Regions from separate parts of the Pseudoalteromonas sp. DSM 26666 genome, predicted to be linked through region 1. Evidence: predicted binding sites of a transcription regulator. Region 1 holds the regulator's gene; each other region holds the start of a gene.
What was found. Region 1 encodes sigma-54, which starts transcription at its own class of promoters, with help from an activator protein. Its sites were predicted from a motif close to GTTGGCACGNNNNTNGNNT; they were not measured.
Positions count from the first base shown of each region.

Region 1 (5,968 bases):
ACCGTTGGTTTAGTAAAACCAGGTAAATATTCAATGATTTCATTAAACTGCTGTTGCTCTTTAGGTAGGTTACGTACATCAACACTCACGGCAATTTTATTATAACTGTCGGAAACACTGCGCACTAATGATGGTAATAAATTAAGAGGAATATTGTCTACACAATAATAACCTAAGTCTTCCACAACGCGTAACGCCACAGATTTACCTGAGCCTGAACGACCGCTTATAATTATTAATTCCATTTATCACCTTTCTTTATTACTACGATTGACTGACGATAACCTGATACAGTTCGCTATCCGATTTGGCGGCGCGTAACTGTTTACAAAATTCTTTATCATTGAGCTTATCAGCAATCGTGGCTAGCGTCTTCAAATGCTGCTGATTATCGCCATCGGGAACAATTAACGCGACAAAAATGTCAACCGGCCGGTTATCAATCGCATCAAAATTAATAGCTGTTTCGCTCACTAAAATCAAAGCAAGGGGCTCTTGAGCTCCACTCATGCGACCATGTGGAATAGCAATGCCTCGGCCAATGCCTGTACTTCCAAGCTTTTCTCTTGCAGTTAATGCATTAAGAATATCTTGTTGTGTTAAATAGGGCAGCTTATTGTGAGCCAATTCACTGATAAATTCTAAAATTCTTTTTTTACTATTAAAAAGGACCGCAGCTTTACTGCAGTCCTGACAGATAAGTGAGCTTAGTTTCATAGTGTTAGTGTCGAGCAAGTTTCTCTTTGTGTTTAATTACTTGACGATCTAGCTTGTCAATGAGCGAGTCTATAGCGGCATACATATCTTGATGCTCAGTAGAGGCAAAAATCTCAGCGCCACTAACATGAACGGTTGCTTCAGCTTTTTGGTTTAGTTTTTCTACATCGAGAATAACGTGCACATTCGTTATGTGATCAGTGTGCCTCTGTAACTTCGAAAATTTACTATTTACGTAGTCTCTAAGCGAGTCGGTAATATCTACATGGCGACCAGTTAAATTCAGTTGCATAAACATTTTCCTCTTTGTTGTACGCCTTAAATCAAACTTTTACGTTGATTAGACGGGGGAATAGCTAGAGATTCGCGATATTTTGCAATGGTTCTCCTCGCTACTTTAATTCCTTGCTCTGCCAATATATCTGCAATTTTACTATCACTCAATGGTTTAGCTGAGTTTTCTGCAGCGATTAATTTTTTAATTAATGCACGTATTGCTGTTGATGAACATTCGCCACCATTTTCAGTACTTACATGGCTTGAAAAGAAATATTTAAGCTCAAAAATGCCACGTGGTGTATGCATGTATTTTTGCGTAGTAACACGCGATATAGTCGACTCATGCATTTCCACCATTTCAGCCACATCGTTAAGCACCATAGGCTTCATAGCCTCAGGACCGTGTTCAAAAAAGGCCTGTTGCTGCTGCACAATACAGTTGGTTACTTTAAGTAGCGTGTCATTCCTACTTTCTAAGCTTTTTATAAACCATTTAGCCTCTTGTAAGTGCGAGCGAATAAACTGGCTATCACCACTTGATTTAACCGTACGCGACATAGCTGCATATTGGCTATTTACTCTGATCTTAGGCATGCTATCTGGGTTTAATTCAACTACCCAACGACCTTTAACTTTCTTAACCGACACATCAGGAATAACGTATTCAGACTCTTCTCTAACAATAGTGTCTGCCGGTTTTGGGCTGAGCGTATGAATCAACGTCATGATTTCTTTAAGCTCATCTTCTTTAAGCTTTGTTTTTTTCATTAACGTGCGATAGTCACGTGCAGCAAGTAAATCAATATGATCGGTTAAGATCATTTTTGTTTCGTTTAAAAAAGGTGTGTCTTTATCAAATTGATTTAGCTGAATACACAAGCACTCTTGTAAACTACGCGCGGCTATTCCCACTGGATCAAATAGTTGAATACGCTTTAGTACCGCTTCTATTTCGTCAAGTTCAACTTCATCTTCGCCGTCGTTTTCTTGGTTAAAGCTTTCTAATATTTCTTCACAGCTAAGGGTTAGAATCCCTGAATCGTCCACAGCTTCTACAATTGCAATAGCTATCGCTTCATCGGTAGGACTAAACGGCGTCAGTTGAAGTTGCCACATTAAATACTCATGCAGCGTTTCAGTCGAAGAGCCTTGATAAATAGATTCATCTTCTGGCATTGGGCCCGATGAAGAGGCAGGCGCAGCGCTCATATATTCATCCCAAGTAACATCCATAGCCATATCATCGCTAATGGTGTCTTTGGTCATTGCTTCGCCGCTATCTTGCTCATACTCGCTAGGTTTATCGTCAGCTGAGGCACTTAGCGTTAAGTCATCGTTATCGGCTTTTTGTTCGTTTTTACCTGCAGTGTCTTCGCTGTAATCGTGTTCTTCAACTTCAAGCAAGGGGTTGCTATCGAGCGCTTCTTGAATTTCTTGCTGGAGATCCAATGTACTGAGTTGCAATAAGCGAATTGCTTGTTGCAACTGTGGAGTCATTGTAAGTTGCTGGCCCATGCGCAGCTGTAATGATTGCCTCATGTATCTCTAACAATCCTTTTAAATTAGTATAATTAATCTTAGCAGATGCTTAGTGTAATAACACACATATTAGAGCTTGAACTGCTCGCCTAAATAAACATCGCGTACTGTTTTATCGTTTAATACATATTCTGGAGTGCCTGATGCAATTAACTCCCCATGAGAAACTATGTAGGCTTTTTCACAAACATCAAGAGTTTCGCGTACGTTGTGATCTGTGATAAGTACGCCAATTCCTCGGTTTTTAAGATGCTCTATAATCTTTTTAATATCTAATACTGAGATAGGATCAACCCCCGCAAAGGGTTCGTCTAAAAGGATAAATTTAGGGTTTGCTGCTAACGCGCGAGCAATTTCAACGCGGCGACGTTCACCACCTGATAAAGCCATACCTTGACTATCGCGGATATGCTGAATGCTAAATTCATCAAGTAAATTATTTAAGGTATCTTCGCGTTGTTGTTTATTTAATTCTTTACGTGTTTCTAAGATAGCCATTAAGTTTTGATAAACAGTCAGCTTTCTAAAAATAGACGACTCTTGCGGTAAATAACCAATCCCTAAACGCGCTCGGCTGTGCATCGGTAATAAAGTAATATCTTTATCATCAATTGATATTTTGCCTTTATCGCTAGGCACAAGGCCTACAATCATATAAAAAGTGGTGGTTTTACCTGCACCATTAGGGCCAAGTAACCCCACAATACTGCCAGCTTCAACCTCTAGGCCAACGTTTTTTACAACTTCACGACCTTTGTAGCTTTTAGCTAATAGCTCTGCTTTTAATGTGCTCATGGTTGACCTTTATCATCTTCTTTTTTATTTTCAACAGGGACTAAAATAGTGTGTACACGGTCTGTTGAGTTTTCGTCTTTTTCTGCGCTAATTAACTGCTGCTCGATATCGTAAGTGATACTTTTAGCTGTTATTTTTTGACCTGCTTGAGCAATGCTTGCATCGCCGATTAAGGTTAAAAAACGCAGCGACACATCGTAACGCACTTCATTAGCACTGGCGCTCATTATGGTGCCATCAGCTTGTGTTTCTTCAAAATATGCAGGGCTGCCTGTGGCAATTAATAACTGTTTGTTATCGCCTAGGTCATCGCGTTTATGCACTTCTAAACGGTCAGCTGTGATACGGCGATTACCATGAATAATTTCAACATTTTTCTCAAAAATGCCTACGTTTTCTTTTAATTGACCTTCTTGCTTATCTGCACTAATTGAAATTTGATTAGCAGCGGGGGCTTCAGCAGGTTCAGCGCCATTACTGTTAAAAGCAATTAATAGTGAGGGAACAATTAAAATTTTAAATAGGTTATTGGTCATAATATAGGGTTCGCGTATGGTTAATAAGTTTAATCACCTCGGTTTTTAAATCGGCCTCAAGGCCTTTACCTGTGATTTTTAAATTAGGTCCTGTAATAACGACAGGCTGCTGTGATTGCATGGTTAATAGTTTTATATCAACATTGATGGTCTGGGCGTTGATCGTATCGATCATGGCGTTATCTACTAAGTTTTGAGCGGTTACATTACCCTCTAACACCAGTTGACGGTCGTCGTAGAGGGTGGCTTCATCGGCGTTAATACGCCATGTTTGCTGCTCGTTGTATAAAGTGAATATAGGCTTTTCAAAAAAGGTAAAACCGAGTTGTTGATACAACTCCATTTTTACCGCAGTTACCTTATGGCTCACTTTACCTTGTTCATTATAAGCCGTTTGTTTTAGCTCAATAGCGGTATAATCAGGCTTAGCAATAACTTGTGTTTCTTCGCTTGCAGTAATATCAACCTTAGTAAAATAAGGATACCAGAGCCAAACCATACAGCTTATGAATAAAACGCTCAGTATAATGCGCGCTACATTCATGAACTCGTTCCTTGGCTAGTTAGTGGCTTGTTATTTTCGAGCATAAGTAAGTCTGTCAGCTCTCTTACCGCACCAAAACCGCCGGGCAGTTGGGTTACATAATGTGATAAACGTTTAATAAGTGGATGAGCATCGTTTACGGCAACCGCAAAACCGACTTGCTCCATTACTGGCATGTCTGGGCCATCATCACCTATATAAGCAATTTGCTCATCGCTAAGCGCTAATTTTTGTTTTAATTCTTGATAGGCTATGAGTTTGTCTTCTTGGCCTTGATATATATGTTGTACGGTTAAACTGCTCATACGTTGCTGCACTATATGAGAATGGCGCCCGGTGATCACGGCGACTTCAAAACCGCTGTTAATTAGGGCTTTGATACCAAATCCGTCTTTGGTGTTAAATGCTTTGAGTTCTTCACCTTGGTTTCCAAGGTAAATACGGCCATCAGAAAATACACCATCAATATCACAAATTAATAGCTTTACTTTTTTTGCGCGCGCCTTTGCATCATCACTTAGCGGTTGATAGAGATCTTCAAATTGCATTTATAGCACTCCCGCTTTAAGTAAGTCTTGCATATTTAGTGCGCCAATCGGTTGATTATGCTCATTAATTACAATTAAGCCATTAATACGTTTTTGTTCCATAATATTTAACGCTTCAGCCGCGAGCATCTCTTGGGTGGCTGTAGTACACGACTTGGTCATCACAACATTAATTTCAGTGCTATGAATGTCAATACGTTGCTCTAAAATACGGCGTAAATCGCCATCGGTAAACAGGCCTGATAATTGCTGGTCACTATCAACAATAGCGGTCATGCCGAGTCCTTTGGCCGACATTTCAATTAAGGCATCTTTAATCGTTTGCGTCTCGTTAATGATAGGCGTATCAGCACCACTGTGCATAACATCTTTAAGAGTTAAGAGTAATCGCTTGCCTAAGCTACCACCAGGGTGCGATAGTGCAAAATCATCAGCAGTAAAGCCGCGTGCTTCTAATAATGCCACCGCCATGGCATCACCCATAGCGAGTGTGGCAGTGGTACTTGCAGTAGGTGCTAAGCCCAATGAGCAGGCTTCTTGTTCAACTTTAATACACACATGCACATTTGCCAATGTTGCCATGGTTGAGCCTTGGTTGCCTGTCATGGCAATCATTTTGGCACCAATGCGCTTTAATACTGGAATAATATTAAGTACTTCGCTGGTTTCACCAGAGTTTGAAATGAGGATAACCACGTCATTTGCTGTGATCATTCCTAAATCACCATGGCTTGCTTCACCCGGGTGAACAAAAAATGCGGGGCTGCCGGTACTGGCAAGAGTGGCGGCTATTTTGTTACCAATATGGCCTGATTTACCCATGCCAATAACAATAATACGACCTGAGCAGTCATACATTAATTGACAGGCTTGGTTAAAGCTTTCATTAACGTATTGTGTAATATCGCTGAGTGCTTGGCGTTCAATCTCTAGAACACGTAACCCTTGTTGAATAAAGTTTAGCGTTGCCATGGGCTATCCTACTTGACTAAAAATATAACCTTGGTAAA
Region 1 is NZ_FPAR01000007.1:16,563-22,530, reverse strand. It holds gene rapZ (RNase adapter RapZ) at 1-245, opposite strand, end outside; gene ptsN (PTS IIA-like nitrogen regulatory protein PtsN) at 265-717, opposite strand; gene hpf (ribosome hibernation promoting factor) at 722-1,009, opposite strand; gene BM380_RS13465 (RNA polymerase factor sigma-54) at 1,036-2,535, opposite strand; gene lptB (LPS export ABC transporter ATP-binding protein) at 2,605-3,330, opposite strand; gene lptA (lipopolysaccharide transport periplasmic protein LptA) at 3,327-3,866, opposite strand; gene lptC (LPS export ABC transporter periplasmic protein LptC) at 3,856-4,410, opposite strand; gene kdsC (3-deoxy-manno-octulosonate-8-phosphatase KdsC) at 4,407-4,958, opposite strand; gene BM380_RS13440 (KpsF/GutQ family sugar-phosphate isomerase) at 4,959-5,930, opposite strand; gene BM380_RS13435 (calcium/sodium antiporter) at 5,934-5,968, opposite strand, start outside.

Region 2 (5,968 bases), on a different contig from region 1:
ATGTTCGGTAAAATCATGTCAATTAGCGACGTACTCATGTGGCGTTACTACGATTTGTTAAGTAGCCTTTCTATTGAGCAAATTGCAGCGCAAAAACAGCGTGTAGAGCAGGGTACTAACCCGCGCGATATTAAAATTGAATTAGCTAAAGAGCTAATTGCGCGTTTTCACAGTGAAGCTGATGCGCAAGCTGCTCATGATGATTTCATTCAGCGTTTTCAGAAAAAAGCCTTGCCAGATGAAATCCCTGAGCTGACAGTTAATATTAATGAAGAGTCAATTTTAATCGCTAACTTACTTAAAGAAGCGGGCTTAGTGGCGAGTACCTCAGAGGCCATGAGGATGATCAAACAAGGTGCTGTAAAGCTTAACGGCGAAGACAAAATTACAGATACCAAATTGGAAATTGCAAAAGGCACAACGGCTATTTACCAAGTAGGTAAACGCAAATTTGCAAATATCACCGTAGCTTAAAACTGCGGACATTATAAAAACCAGCTACGGCTGGTTTTTTTATACGAACTTAAAAACGAGAACAGCCTTAATAATTTCAACGCTAATAATAATCAGAAGCCAAAAAAAGCGAGTTTGGTTAAGTGTATTGAGTAGTTGTGGTACGTCATCGGCGTTGGGAAGACGCTCTACACCGACACGCATTTTATTAAAACGCTGTGTATTATAAATAGCAGGCCCACCAAGTTGTACCCCCAAAGATGCAGAACATACACTAAGTAACCAGCCTGTATTGGTTTGATAGAAGTGTCGGCCATAATGCTTAATATAATGCATGCTTTTTTTACTGGCCTTTAGTGAGGCAATTGTCAGCGCGAGTAAACGTATGGGAATGTACTCAACAATAAAAAGAACCAGTTTAAGCGGCATCAAAAAAGAGCTGTTAGGGGCTATATCACTTCGCCACGCCTGTTGAATTAAAGTGATTAAACGATAGGCGAGAGCGGCGACGGGGCCCAATACTAAAAATATGAAAATTACCACAAAGTAATGACGCGCCGTTCTAAGTATGACACTTTCCATAATGGCTTTAATGATCCCGGGGCTTGAAAGTGCATTAACTTCACGGGCTACTAGTGGCTTTAATAATTCGCGTGCTGTCGATTTTTGATTTTTTTTGACTAGCCTAGCTATGCGTATCGCTTTTTTATTCAGGCTACTGTTTTCTAGGCATAAATATAAAATAAGACCTGATAACAGCTCGGGGTAAAAGGCAAACTGAAGCAGTAAAACTACAATAATAAGCACAGTACTAAGTATAAGCGTACTTGCCATTGAGGCTGCTAAATAATGATATTGCTTGGTGTCTGTTTTTTTATAAATACGCTGGCTTATAGCGCTAAAAATAGCAGAGAGTATGTGGTTAGGGTGATACCAACTTACTAAAGGTAAAAAGCGCTCAGCAAGGAGCGCACAAATAAATACAATAAAGTCCAAATGATTTTGAACAATATTATTGAGCATTTACAGCGTAACCGCCGTTAATTTCTCAAGTAAAGCTACGACCATTTTTGATGAATTTATAGAGGCTGTTTCTAAGTATTCTTCAAATGATTGCGGCGACTCTTTGCCTGCAATATCAGACATTGAGCGAATAACAACAAATGGTGTATTAAGTGCAAAACACGTTTGCGCAATTGATGCACCTTCCATCTCTACTGCTAGCATTGTAGGGAAGTCACTGCGTGCTTTTTCAATACGAACAGGGTCGCACATAAACGAGTCGCCAGTGCAAATTAAACCAACAAGGGTTTTTACTTCACTAATTTGTGCAATTGTTTGCTCGGCTGCTTCTACAAGTTTAGGGTGAGCAGTAAAACCTGCTGGCATTTGTGGTACTTGGCCAATTTCGTAACCAAACGCTGTTACATCAACATCGTGATGACGTACTTCAGATGAAATTACTACATCGCCAACGTTTAGTGATGGGTCGAATCCACCGGCAGAGCCAGTGTTAATAACACAATCTGGATTGAAGTTATCGATAAGTAATGTGGTTGCGATTGTCGAAGCGACTTTACCAATACCTGATTGCACTAAAGTGACGGTATTGCCTGCAAGCTCGCCTGTGTAAAAAGTAAAACCAGCCTTGGTTAAAACTTGTGGATTTTGCATCGCCTCGCGCAAAATTTTAACTTCTGGCTCCATTGCGCCAATAATACCAACATTCATAGTGTTAAATTCCTGAGTTTGAATACGGTGATTATACTGCAAAAAATAACGTGGGGTAAAACAAACAAAAATGCGAGCTTAAAAAGCCCGCACTTTATAAACTTATTGATTATATTTCAGCAAGGGCTGTTGATTGTGCCTTTGCTTGAGAAGGAGACAATACCGCAGGTTTATGAACTCTAGCACGCGTAGGTCGTGAAGGTTTAGATGCCGCTGGCTTACCTAATTTAAACATAATTGCATCGCGTACTTCGCTTGGGCGGTAGCCTGCCTTCACTTTCATACGAATATGTGGAATACCTGCGGCTTCCAATGCGCCATTAACAAACCAGTCGCGCTGTGCTTTGTGGCCATCTTTATTGGCGTTATTAACTAAGTCAACCGCAGCCACTATGGTCATTTTTTCTTTATCTACTAAAACAAAGTCTAGCTGCTTATTTTTTGCTTTAGCCATTGCCGCACGTTTAGATTTAACAGACAGGCCTTGTTTACAGTCAATCACATCGATTAGTTTAACGCGACTAACAATTTTATATTGATCGCCAACAGCGCGCTCTAATAAATTCAGAAACGCCCCTTCTACTTGGGTAAATACACTTTGCTTACGAGTAAAAGGATAAGGGTTTCCGCCGTCATCATTAAATTTTGACGCAACGACAGATGCCCCAACAACTAGCACTAATATTAATAATAAAGCGAATTCCATACGGTAACTCCATAACAACAAATTGACACTGCTTTTCTAAAGCAATTTATGTGCCCAAATAGTTGTTATGGTTGTTTTATTAACGAATGGGGATGATCGCTATTATGCTTTATAGCCGCCTTCAATACCTTTTACGGCAATCGCAACTGCATCATGAGCATGTAAAGACTCATAATGGTTAATTTGCAGGAAGTAATCGCTAAACTCTTTTGACTCTAACGTCGTTTTAATTTTTCGTGCTGCGTCTTCACAAAACATTAAATTTTGACCGTTTAAGCGAGCAAACTCTTGTTCGTCTTCACGTTTTACCGCAGCTTGTACTGGTGTTTTTAGCTCATCTTCTAGTAAGTTTATTAAGTTAACCACATCAAACTGTTCAATGTTATTTGCTAATTTAACTTTAACATTAGCAATTGAACGCTGTGAATGCGGGGTTGCTACAATCCCTTGAGTTGTTCCAAGCCACTCTAAAACTTCTGATTGAGTGAGTGTTTCTTGAGAAAACTTTTCGCTGAATGCGTTTTGAATTAATTGGCGAGCCAGTGCTGCAGAACAGGGGCAAGTTGATGAATAAGTCACATCAACGCTGAGCTCAAAACTAATAACGCCTTGATTTATAGTGCTGGTAAGTACAATGGGATAGCTTTTCCAACCTGCTTTACCACTAAGTAATGACTTACGGCGTAGCGGCAATTCAAATTTAAATTCAATGTGTGCTTTATCACTTAAGCCTTCATGACTGGTGATAAAGGTATCTAAGGCTTGTGCTAAGGTTTGTGGATTGACCTGTTGCTCAGTTGAGAGGTGATCCAACGCTAAAAATAGTCGCGACATATGAATGCCTTTAGCATCTTCTTTGTGTAAATTAACAAAGGCGCGTGCTTTTGCATTAACGGTAACTGGAGCTAAATCAAGAGATTCAAAAATAAAAGGCAGCTCTATATCGCCCATACCTACCCAGTCTAATTTACCTGTTTGTAATGCGGCAGCCGTGTTAGCAATATCTGGCATAGTTTTTTGCATGATACGTTACTCGTTATTTGCAATATTTAAAACGCCGCATTTTACACTAAATAAAGATTTGCTGAAATGCAGCAAATAACACCAAACATGAAATTTTATTGTTTTTGTCGCACAACATGAAAATAGCTGATAGAAAATGCTAAAATTAGCCTTTAACCTTGAAAGGTCAACAGACCCTAAGCATTTAGCTAAGAGAAAAACTGATATATGACTGATTCTTCTTTGAACCCGTGGGTTCGAGTTCTTTCCAGTTCAATAACTCGTTTTGGTGAGTTTAAAACTGCTGCTATTTGCTATGCATTATTACTAACAATATCGCTGGTTTTATCAAGTATGTTTTATTACGTTGCCATAGGCGAAGTAAACTTGGTTGATATACTCGCCGTGGTATTTTTTACCTCGGTTGTTTCTCCTTTAGTTATCAGTATATTATTAAACTCTATTCGGCAACTTGATGCCTCTTATGCTTATTTAGATAGTGCCACAAAACAAGAGAAGCTTTTAAATCAAACCCTCAAAGACAATATTAACCGCTTAAATATTGAAATTGACGAACGTAAAATGGCTTTTCATGCCAAACACCGAGCAATAGAAGAGCTTAGGCGTGAAATTGCAGAGCGTAAAAAAACACAACAAGAACTCGCACAGCAAGGCATGTTACTGCGCTCAATAGTAGACTCCTCGCCGGATTTATTTTATTACCGCGATAACAACGGGGTGTTTGCCGGTTGTAATAAAATGTTTGAAGAGGTAATGGGCAAAACCAGTGGTGAACTTATTGGTAAAGCCGCAGAAGAAATATTCCCAAGCCACTTTTTATCAGAAGTACTCAGAACCGATGAGCAAGTTGAGCGTACGCACCAAGGTTTAACTATAGATGTGGAGTACTCAGTAAACGGTGAAATTAGGTGGTTTGAATTGCGTAAACTTCCCTTTATTAATGAACAAGGGGATTACATTGGTTTACTTGCGTTTGGCCGTGATATTACCAGTCGTAAAGAAGCTGCGCAGGCACTGGAAACAGCTTATAAAGATAAAGGGAAATTTATTGCCACATTAAGCCATGAGTTACGTACACCGCTTAATGGTATTGTGGGCTTAACGCGTATGCTATTGGATACCGAATTAAACAAACAGCAACGCAGTTGGTGTAATACCGTGTTTTCAAGCGCCGAAACGCTAGGTAACATATTCAACGATATTATAGATTTAGATAAAATTGACCGTGAGCAGTTAGATATTGCCGCCAACGAAATTAATGTTTCGGACTTTATCAACGATGTAGTTAACTTTGCAGGCCTTATTGCTGAGCAAAAAGAGCTTTCGTTTGAAGTGAAGCGTTCTGGCATGCTTGACATATATGCTTTGCTTGACCCGACTCGTTTACGCCAAGTGGTGTGGAACTTAATTAATAACGCCGTTAAGTTTACTCAACAAGGGAGCGTAATCTTAGATTGTGCCAGAGAAAACCGTGAAGATGGCCCTTGGCTTATTATTAAAATACTCGATACCGGTGAAGGTATTCCACAAGAGCAACTAACACGCATTTTTGACATGTACTATAAAGCGCCAGATCTTAAAGGCACCAATGCCATAGGTTCAGGTATTGGCTTAGCTGTCACCAAAGCGTTAGTAAGCGCAATGAAAGGCACAATAACGGTTAATAGTACCCCAGGAGAGGGCAGCTGCTTTACGGTACAAATTCCGCTGAATTTATGTAGTGCACCTACCGAACATAGTTATGTTGGGCGTAGCTTATATATTTTATTAGTGGAGGATGTGCCACTTAATGCTGAAATTGCTACTAACCTACTAGAGCAACGTGGACACGAAGTGCTGTGGGCTGAAACGGGTGAAGATGCTTTATCGTTTGTCGAAACTGAAGATGACTTAGATTTAGTATTACTTGATATGCAGTTGCCTGATATTAATGGTGACGAAGTAGCAAGACAAATTCGCGCTCAAAGTCATTTTGATCAGCTACCAATAGTGGCATTAACGGCCAATGTTCGCAGTGCTGAAGAAGAGCTTGAGGGTATATCTATTCAAGGCGCA
Region 2 is NZ_FPAR01000006.1:139,099-145,066, reverse strand. It holds gene tyrS (tyrosine--tRNA ligase) at 1-474, shown strand, start outside; gene BM380_RS12570 (cobalamin biosynthesis protein CobD/CbiB) at 514-1,476, opposite strand; gene mtnN (5'-methylthioadenosine/S-adenosylhomocysteine nucleosidase) at 1,477-2,184, opposite strand; gene BM380_RS12560 (DUF2726 domain-containing protein) at 2,294-2,890, opposite strand; gene folE2 (GTP cyclohydrolase FolE2) at 2,993-3,913, opposite strand; gene arcB (aerobic respiration two-component sensor histidine kinase ArcB) at 4,121-5,968, shown strand, end outside.
Region 2: a site for sigma-54 is predicted at 2,930-2,948, ahead of BM380_RS12560 (DUF2726 domain-containing protein). Genes of this name have one in related genera too.

Region 3 (5,968 bases), on a different contig from region 1:
CATTAAAATAGGTTAAAGGAGAATTAAAACGATATATAAAAACCCCTTGTACTGCTTTGGCTTTATCTGTTTCGTCTAAGCTTCTTACTACGCCTTTTATATCCACACCTAAAATGGTGTCTGATGGGCGCATAACAGTTCGAATAAATTGAAATAACCCTAGTAATACAGCAAGGGTAATTCCTGGTATAACACCAATAAACAGCACAGCAAAAAGTGTGGCTGAGGCTAAGTAAAATGCCTGCTTATCTTTAAATTTTAATTGCCAGACTGCCTTTAAATCAAGCAGGTGAACAGAGGCAATTATTAATACAATCCCGAGTGCAGCACTGGGAATAAATTCAAGCGGCGCCGTTAAAAAAAGAGCGATAACGCCAATAATAGCGGCAGCTATAATCGAAACTAATTGGGTTTTTCCGCCAGAGTCGTCGTTTACGGCTGTGCGTGAGTCGGCACCACTAACGGCAAAGCCTTGTGATAATGCTGACGCTAAATTAGCGATGCCCAAGGCTCTAAATTCTTTATCGGCATCGATGTCGTAGCCATTCTTTGCTGCAAAGCTTCGCGCCGTTAGCATCATGCTGACAAAGCTAACTATGGCTAAGTTGAGTGCCGGTACAACAAGTTCTCGAATAATACCCACGTCAAATACTGGAGTGTTAAACACAGGCAAACCACCGGTTACTGTGCCTATGGTTTTTATTTCAAACTGCTCTAAATTAAACAACCAAACGAATACCGCACCTAGTGCAATGGCAAACATAGAGGCTGGCCATGTAGGTTTTAAGCGCTTTAACACAAAGTAAACGCCGAGGGTAAATAAAGCCATTAGCAAGGTGGGAATATGAGTTTGCGATAAATACGTAGGGACGCCACCTAAACGCTCAAGCAAGTAGCGCTCATCAAAGGTAAAGCCAAATACTTTAGAAAACTGACCAACAATAATGGTAATAGCCACACCGTTTAATAACCCCATTAAAATTGGTTTAGATAAAAAGTCGGCTAATACACCTAGCTTAAAGCGGCTGGCAATAAAGCACCAAAAACCGGTCATTGCGGTCATGGTGATCACTAATTGCCAATGTTTAAAGCTATCGCCTGCAGCAAGTGGAGTAACAACGGCTGCAATAACCGCACATGTTGCGGCATCAGGGCCAATAATAAGCTGTTTAGAGGTACCAAAAAGTGCATAAAGCATCATAGGTAATACGCAAGAATACAGGCCAACTGCAGCATTAACGCCTGTAAGTTGCGCATAAGCTATAGCAACAGGTAAAGCAACGGCTGCAACCGATAATGCCGCTCTAACATCATCTGCAAACCATTGGCGTTGATAATTAAATAAGGTGTGTAAACCTGGCATAAAGCTATATAGACGCGACAACACTTCAAATTCCCTGCTAATAATTAGGAGTCGATAGTAAGTTCTCTTTAATAATAAGTATAGTAACTAAACGTGTTAGATGCGCTAAATAGGGGGATTTCTAGTGTATTAATAAGAGGAATATAGTTTAAAAATAAAAAAGCCCAGTAAGTTACTGGGCTTTGTAAGTCAAATGACAGCTTTAAAAATTAGCTATTCAATTGACCAGTAGATGATTCTATGTGGGCGCGAACAAACCACTGATATTGCTCAAGCTCTGCAAGTTGCGCAATGATCATATCTTCAGATACCGGATCAAGCTCAGCAAGTGATTCTATGGCTTTACGGTGATCACCGTTAACGCCGTTATATACTTTGTCTAATGCGGCTAAGTGTTCAGTTACTAAGCCTTTACCTATGGCATAATCTTCCCATGAACGACGCTCAACAATCGATTTTGGTGTGCCAACTGGGACGCCGCCTAAAGTGGCAATACGTTCTGCTATGGTGTCGGTCATTTCACGGACGGTTTCTACTTGTGGGTCTAGCATTTCATGTACGCCAATAAAGTTTGGACCTACTACATTCCAATGAATATGTTTTAAAGTTAGCTGTAAATCAATTAGCGCTACCATGCGATTTTCTAGTACAGATATTGCTTTATTTGCTGATTCGTTTTTTACACCGGGAGCGGTAAATTCAGCGACTTTATTTGCATTATTACTGTTACTCATGATTCCTCCTACTATTTCAAAAATAGTGCTCGCTTTACTCTAGTGAGTATTTAAATTGCGATAACGAACACCTCTTGTATTTATAGAAGCAATCGTCATGCCGATAGTGATATAGCTTTAACTAACTGAAAAATAGCAGTTTAATTTTTATTTATAGTACTTGATAAAGCAGTAAGATTAAGTGCATATGAAAAATATGCACTTTTTTGTAAATTCTGCAAAACAGCAGTACTTTAAAGTGTTAGCGAATAGCGTGCCCTTTATAGTGGTTATAATGAAGGTATTATCATTGTTGATTAATGTCCTGTTACATATACTCAACTTAAAGATTCATTAAAGGAGAAGTGTATGTTGAGGTTTTTTTCCATCGAGCAAGGAGTGATCAAAGAGTTAGCGCCTTTACCTGATACCCCTGTTGAAGTATCCATAAAGAATGCACATTGGATTGATACTATTAATCCAACACCGCAGGAGCAAAATGCGCTTGCAAAAACGCTCAATATAACTTTTCCAGATTCGGTAGATGTAGAAGAGATTGAAACGTCGTCTAGGTGCTTTATCGATAATGAAGGTTTACATGTGCATGCATTGTTTATGTCACCTAATGAAGGGCGATTTAATACTGTAACGGTAGCTTGTTTGTTGCAAAACAATTGCTTACTTACTATTCGTGATGAGGAATTGGCTGATTTTAGACTACTGCGCTTAAGAGCGCGCAAAGGTCAGGTGGCATGCGATACAGCAAAACAATTATTAATCACTTTATTTGATCAAAAAGTTGAAAACCACGCGGATATGCTCGAAGACATGCATCATCAATTAGAGAAGCTCAGTGCTTATGTACTTGAAGAAGATAACTCAGACTTAGAAGAGGCGGTTGGTCGCATAGCTCGCTTAGAAGATGCTAATGGTAAAGTGCGTTTATGTTTAATGGATACGCGACGCAATATTTCGTTTTTAATACGCCGTATAGGCGCGCAAAATGACGAGCGCGAATCTCTTCGAGAAATTGTACTCGATATAGAAACTTTAATGTCGCACTGTACCTTTTTGTTCGACAAGGTGAACTTTTTGATGGATTCAACACAAGGCTTTATTAATATTGAACAAAATCAAATTATTAAAACCTTTTCTATTGCCTCAGTGGTTTTCTTACCGCCTACAGTAGTGGCTAGTGTTTATGGTATGAATTTTAATATAATGCCTGAGCTACAATGGGAATGGGGTTATCCATTTGCAATTGGCATTATGTTGCTGTCGGGCTTTGCCCCTTATTTATTTTTTAAACATAAAGGGTGGTTATAATACTTTAATATTGCAAGCTGAGCGCTCAAATCATTACCCGGTATATTGATGTGCTTTTAATACTTCAAGGGGAATAATATCTAGCGCTTTTTGGTTTGTTGCTTCAAGTACAACAGGAGGAGCAACATTTGCAGCAATGGCATGATACCAACGAATCGCACATAAGCACCACTTATCGCCAGCTTTTAAGCCCGCAAAATCATACAAAGGATTAGGGCTAATTAAATCGTTACCTTGCGCCTTAGAAAATTGCAAAAATTCGTCGGTCATAATGGCGCACACACTGTGATTACCAAAGTCTGAATCTGGCACATAGCAAAACCCTTCGCGAGTATAGCCGCCATTGCCACAACATAGCTGTAGGCGAGTTCCCAAGACATTTAATTGATTAGCCATATGACAAATTACCTTTTAGTAATAACTGCTGAAAAGAGCTGTTTACCATAACAGGCTGTTAGTGACTTAGCTATATACGAAGAGGCTTCTGGGTAGGTATTTGTTTATAAAAATAGCTGCGCTTTGAGTAAATTCAAAACGCAGGTTTTTTATTGTGCTATTAATTAAGATAATAGCGCCGCAGCTAAGCGCACAAAATCAGAAGAGGTTAAAATACCTACCAGCTGACCTTGCTCGCTAACCACAGGCATACAGCCATGGCGATTCTCTACAAAAAACTTAACCACATCTGATAATGGCTGAGTTGGAGTAACACTAATAAAGTCACTCACCATAATATCTTCTACTTTTGTGAGTTTTTCTTTGCGTTGTAGTGCATTTGCGCCAAAAGTAGCCATGATCCCCATTACTTTGGCGACCATAATTTTTTGCGTAAGCATGCCAACAAATGCGCCATCTTCGTCGATAACGGGAATGTGACGAACATTTTTTTCTTTCATTAAATTATGTGCGTCGTGCAAAGTACTTTTTATATTCACTGAGAATGGGTTAGGTGTCATTAAGTCTGCAACGTTTTGACTCATGTTTATTCCTTTATAAAGCGTGTGGTATATCACATTATATTAGCGCGCTTTTTAAGCTTTGCACCTTATTGAGATCAAGGTTTTTGCAGATTTAAGTCACAGGAGGGAAACAGGCATCACTTAATAAAACACCCTAAAGCGTTTTATTAAGTGATAAAAAATGACTATGGATGAATGTTATTCGTAACCACGTTCTTTTTTAGTTTTAATAACCGCAATGTAACCGTGCCAACTAGCGTAACTAAGTAGTGGCATAATAATAATGAATCCAGCGGCACCCGCAGCAAAGCCCAGTGCCACAAGTACAAATATACAAATAGACCATACCAGCATGGCTGCAAAGTTTTCTTTAACTGCATGGATTGAAGAAACCACGGCAGTCATTATATCAACGCGTCTTTCCATCATAATTTGCGGGGTAAATGCCGAAATTGAAAACACACTAACCAGTAAAATACCGCCAATAATACTGCCTATGGTTAAAAACGCCGAAAGCTCTTCAAATGTTGGGTTTGCATGGCTTGGGTACAATGCATGAACAATTGCAGCTAAGCGCATCCAAATAATCATAATTACCATAAGTAACACGGCAAAACCCCACTCACCTACAGGGTTACGAAACATCGATTTTAATGAATGGCTTAAAGTAGGTTTATGGCCTTTTTCAAGCTCCCAAGCCACATCGTACAAACCAACCGCAAACACAGGACCTATTAAGGCAAATGCAACCGTGGCTGGCAGTATGGCAAGGTGGCTGTCGGTAAGTACAACAGAGTAAACAATCGCTACGGGAATAAGTGTGAAGATTAAACCGTAAATTAAGCTCAGCATGGGCGCGCGCGCCATATCCTTAAACGCTAACGAAAGCCAATGAAAAGCGGCAAATGTATTTACTTTGTTGCACTCTAAACAACGTGCGAATTTGGTGTCTTTGTCTATTGTGTTTGTAGTTGGCATAAAGATGCTCCTTTTTTAGTCACCTTTTAGTTTTAGAACATAGATGTTTTATTTACAACTCATAAACAACTTATACGCAAGATTTAGTTGCATTGTTCATTTGTTAATCATTTTTATTGCGTGTTAGCGATTAGGTATATTTTTGAGCACGTACTTAAAAAAGTGGGTTCGTATTTCTTTTACACAGTGGTAATCTAAACGCTGTAGCTAATTTTAAGAGACCGTAATGAAGGAAAATAAACAACAATATCAAGGAGCTTTACTGAGCAGTAAACGGTTTTTACCTCTGTTTGTGACACAGTTTTTCTCCGCTTTAAATGACAATGTTTACAAGCAATCAATCCTCCTTATTTTAATTTTTCAGGCTGCTACGGTGGCCGATGGTGCTTTTTATTCTAACGTGGCTGCGGGATTATTTATTTTGCCATTCTTTTTATTTTCGGGCATGGCTGGTCAAATTGCAGAAAAGTTGGAAAAATCAAAGTTGATCAGCATCGTAAAGTTTTGCGAAATTCCAATAATGCTGGTGGGCGTGGTATCTATTTTAACCGAGCAGGTTTGGTTAATGTTAGGTACTGTGTTTTTAATGGGTTTACAAAGCACTTTTTTTGGGCCATTAAAATACTCAA
Region 3 is NZ_FPAR01000003.1:320,290-326,257, forward strand. It holds gene BM380_RS07645 (SulP family inorganic anion transporter) at 1-1,387, opposite strand, end outside; gene dps (DNA starvation/stationary phase protection protein Dps) at 1,573-2,097, opposite strand; gene corA (magnesium/cobalt transporter CorA) at 2,446-3,402, shown strand; gene BM380_RS07660 (DUF2237 family protein) at 3,436-3,798, opposite strand; gene BM380_RS07665 (CBS domain-containing protein) at 3,963-4,382, opposite strand; gene BM380_RS07670 (DUF2189 domain-containing protein) at 4,560-5,339, opposite strand; gene BM380_RS07675 (MFS transporter) at 5,566-5,968, shown strand, end outside.
Region 3: a site for sigma-54 is predicted at 2,184-2,202, ahead of dps (DNA starvation/stationary phase protection protein Dps). Genes of this name have one in related genera too.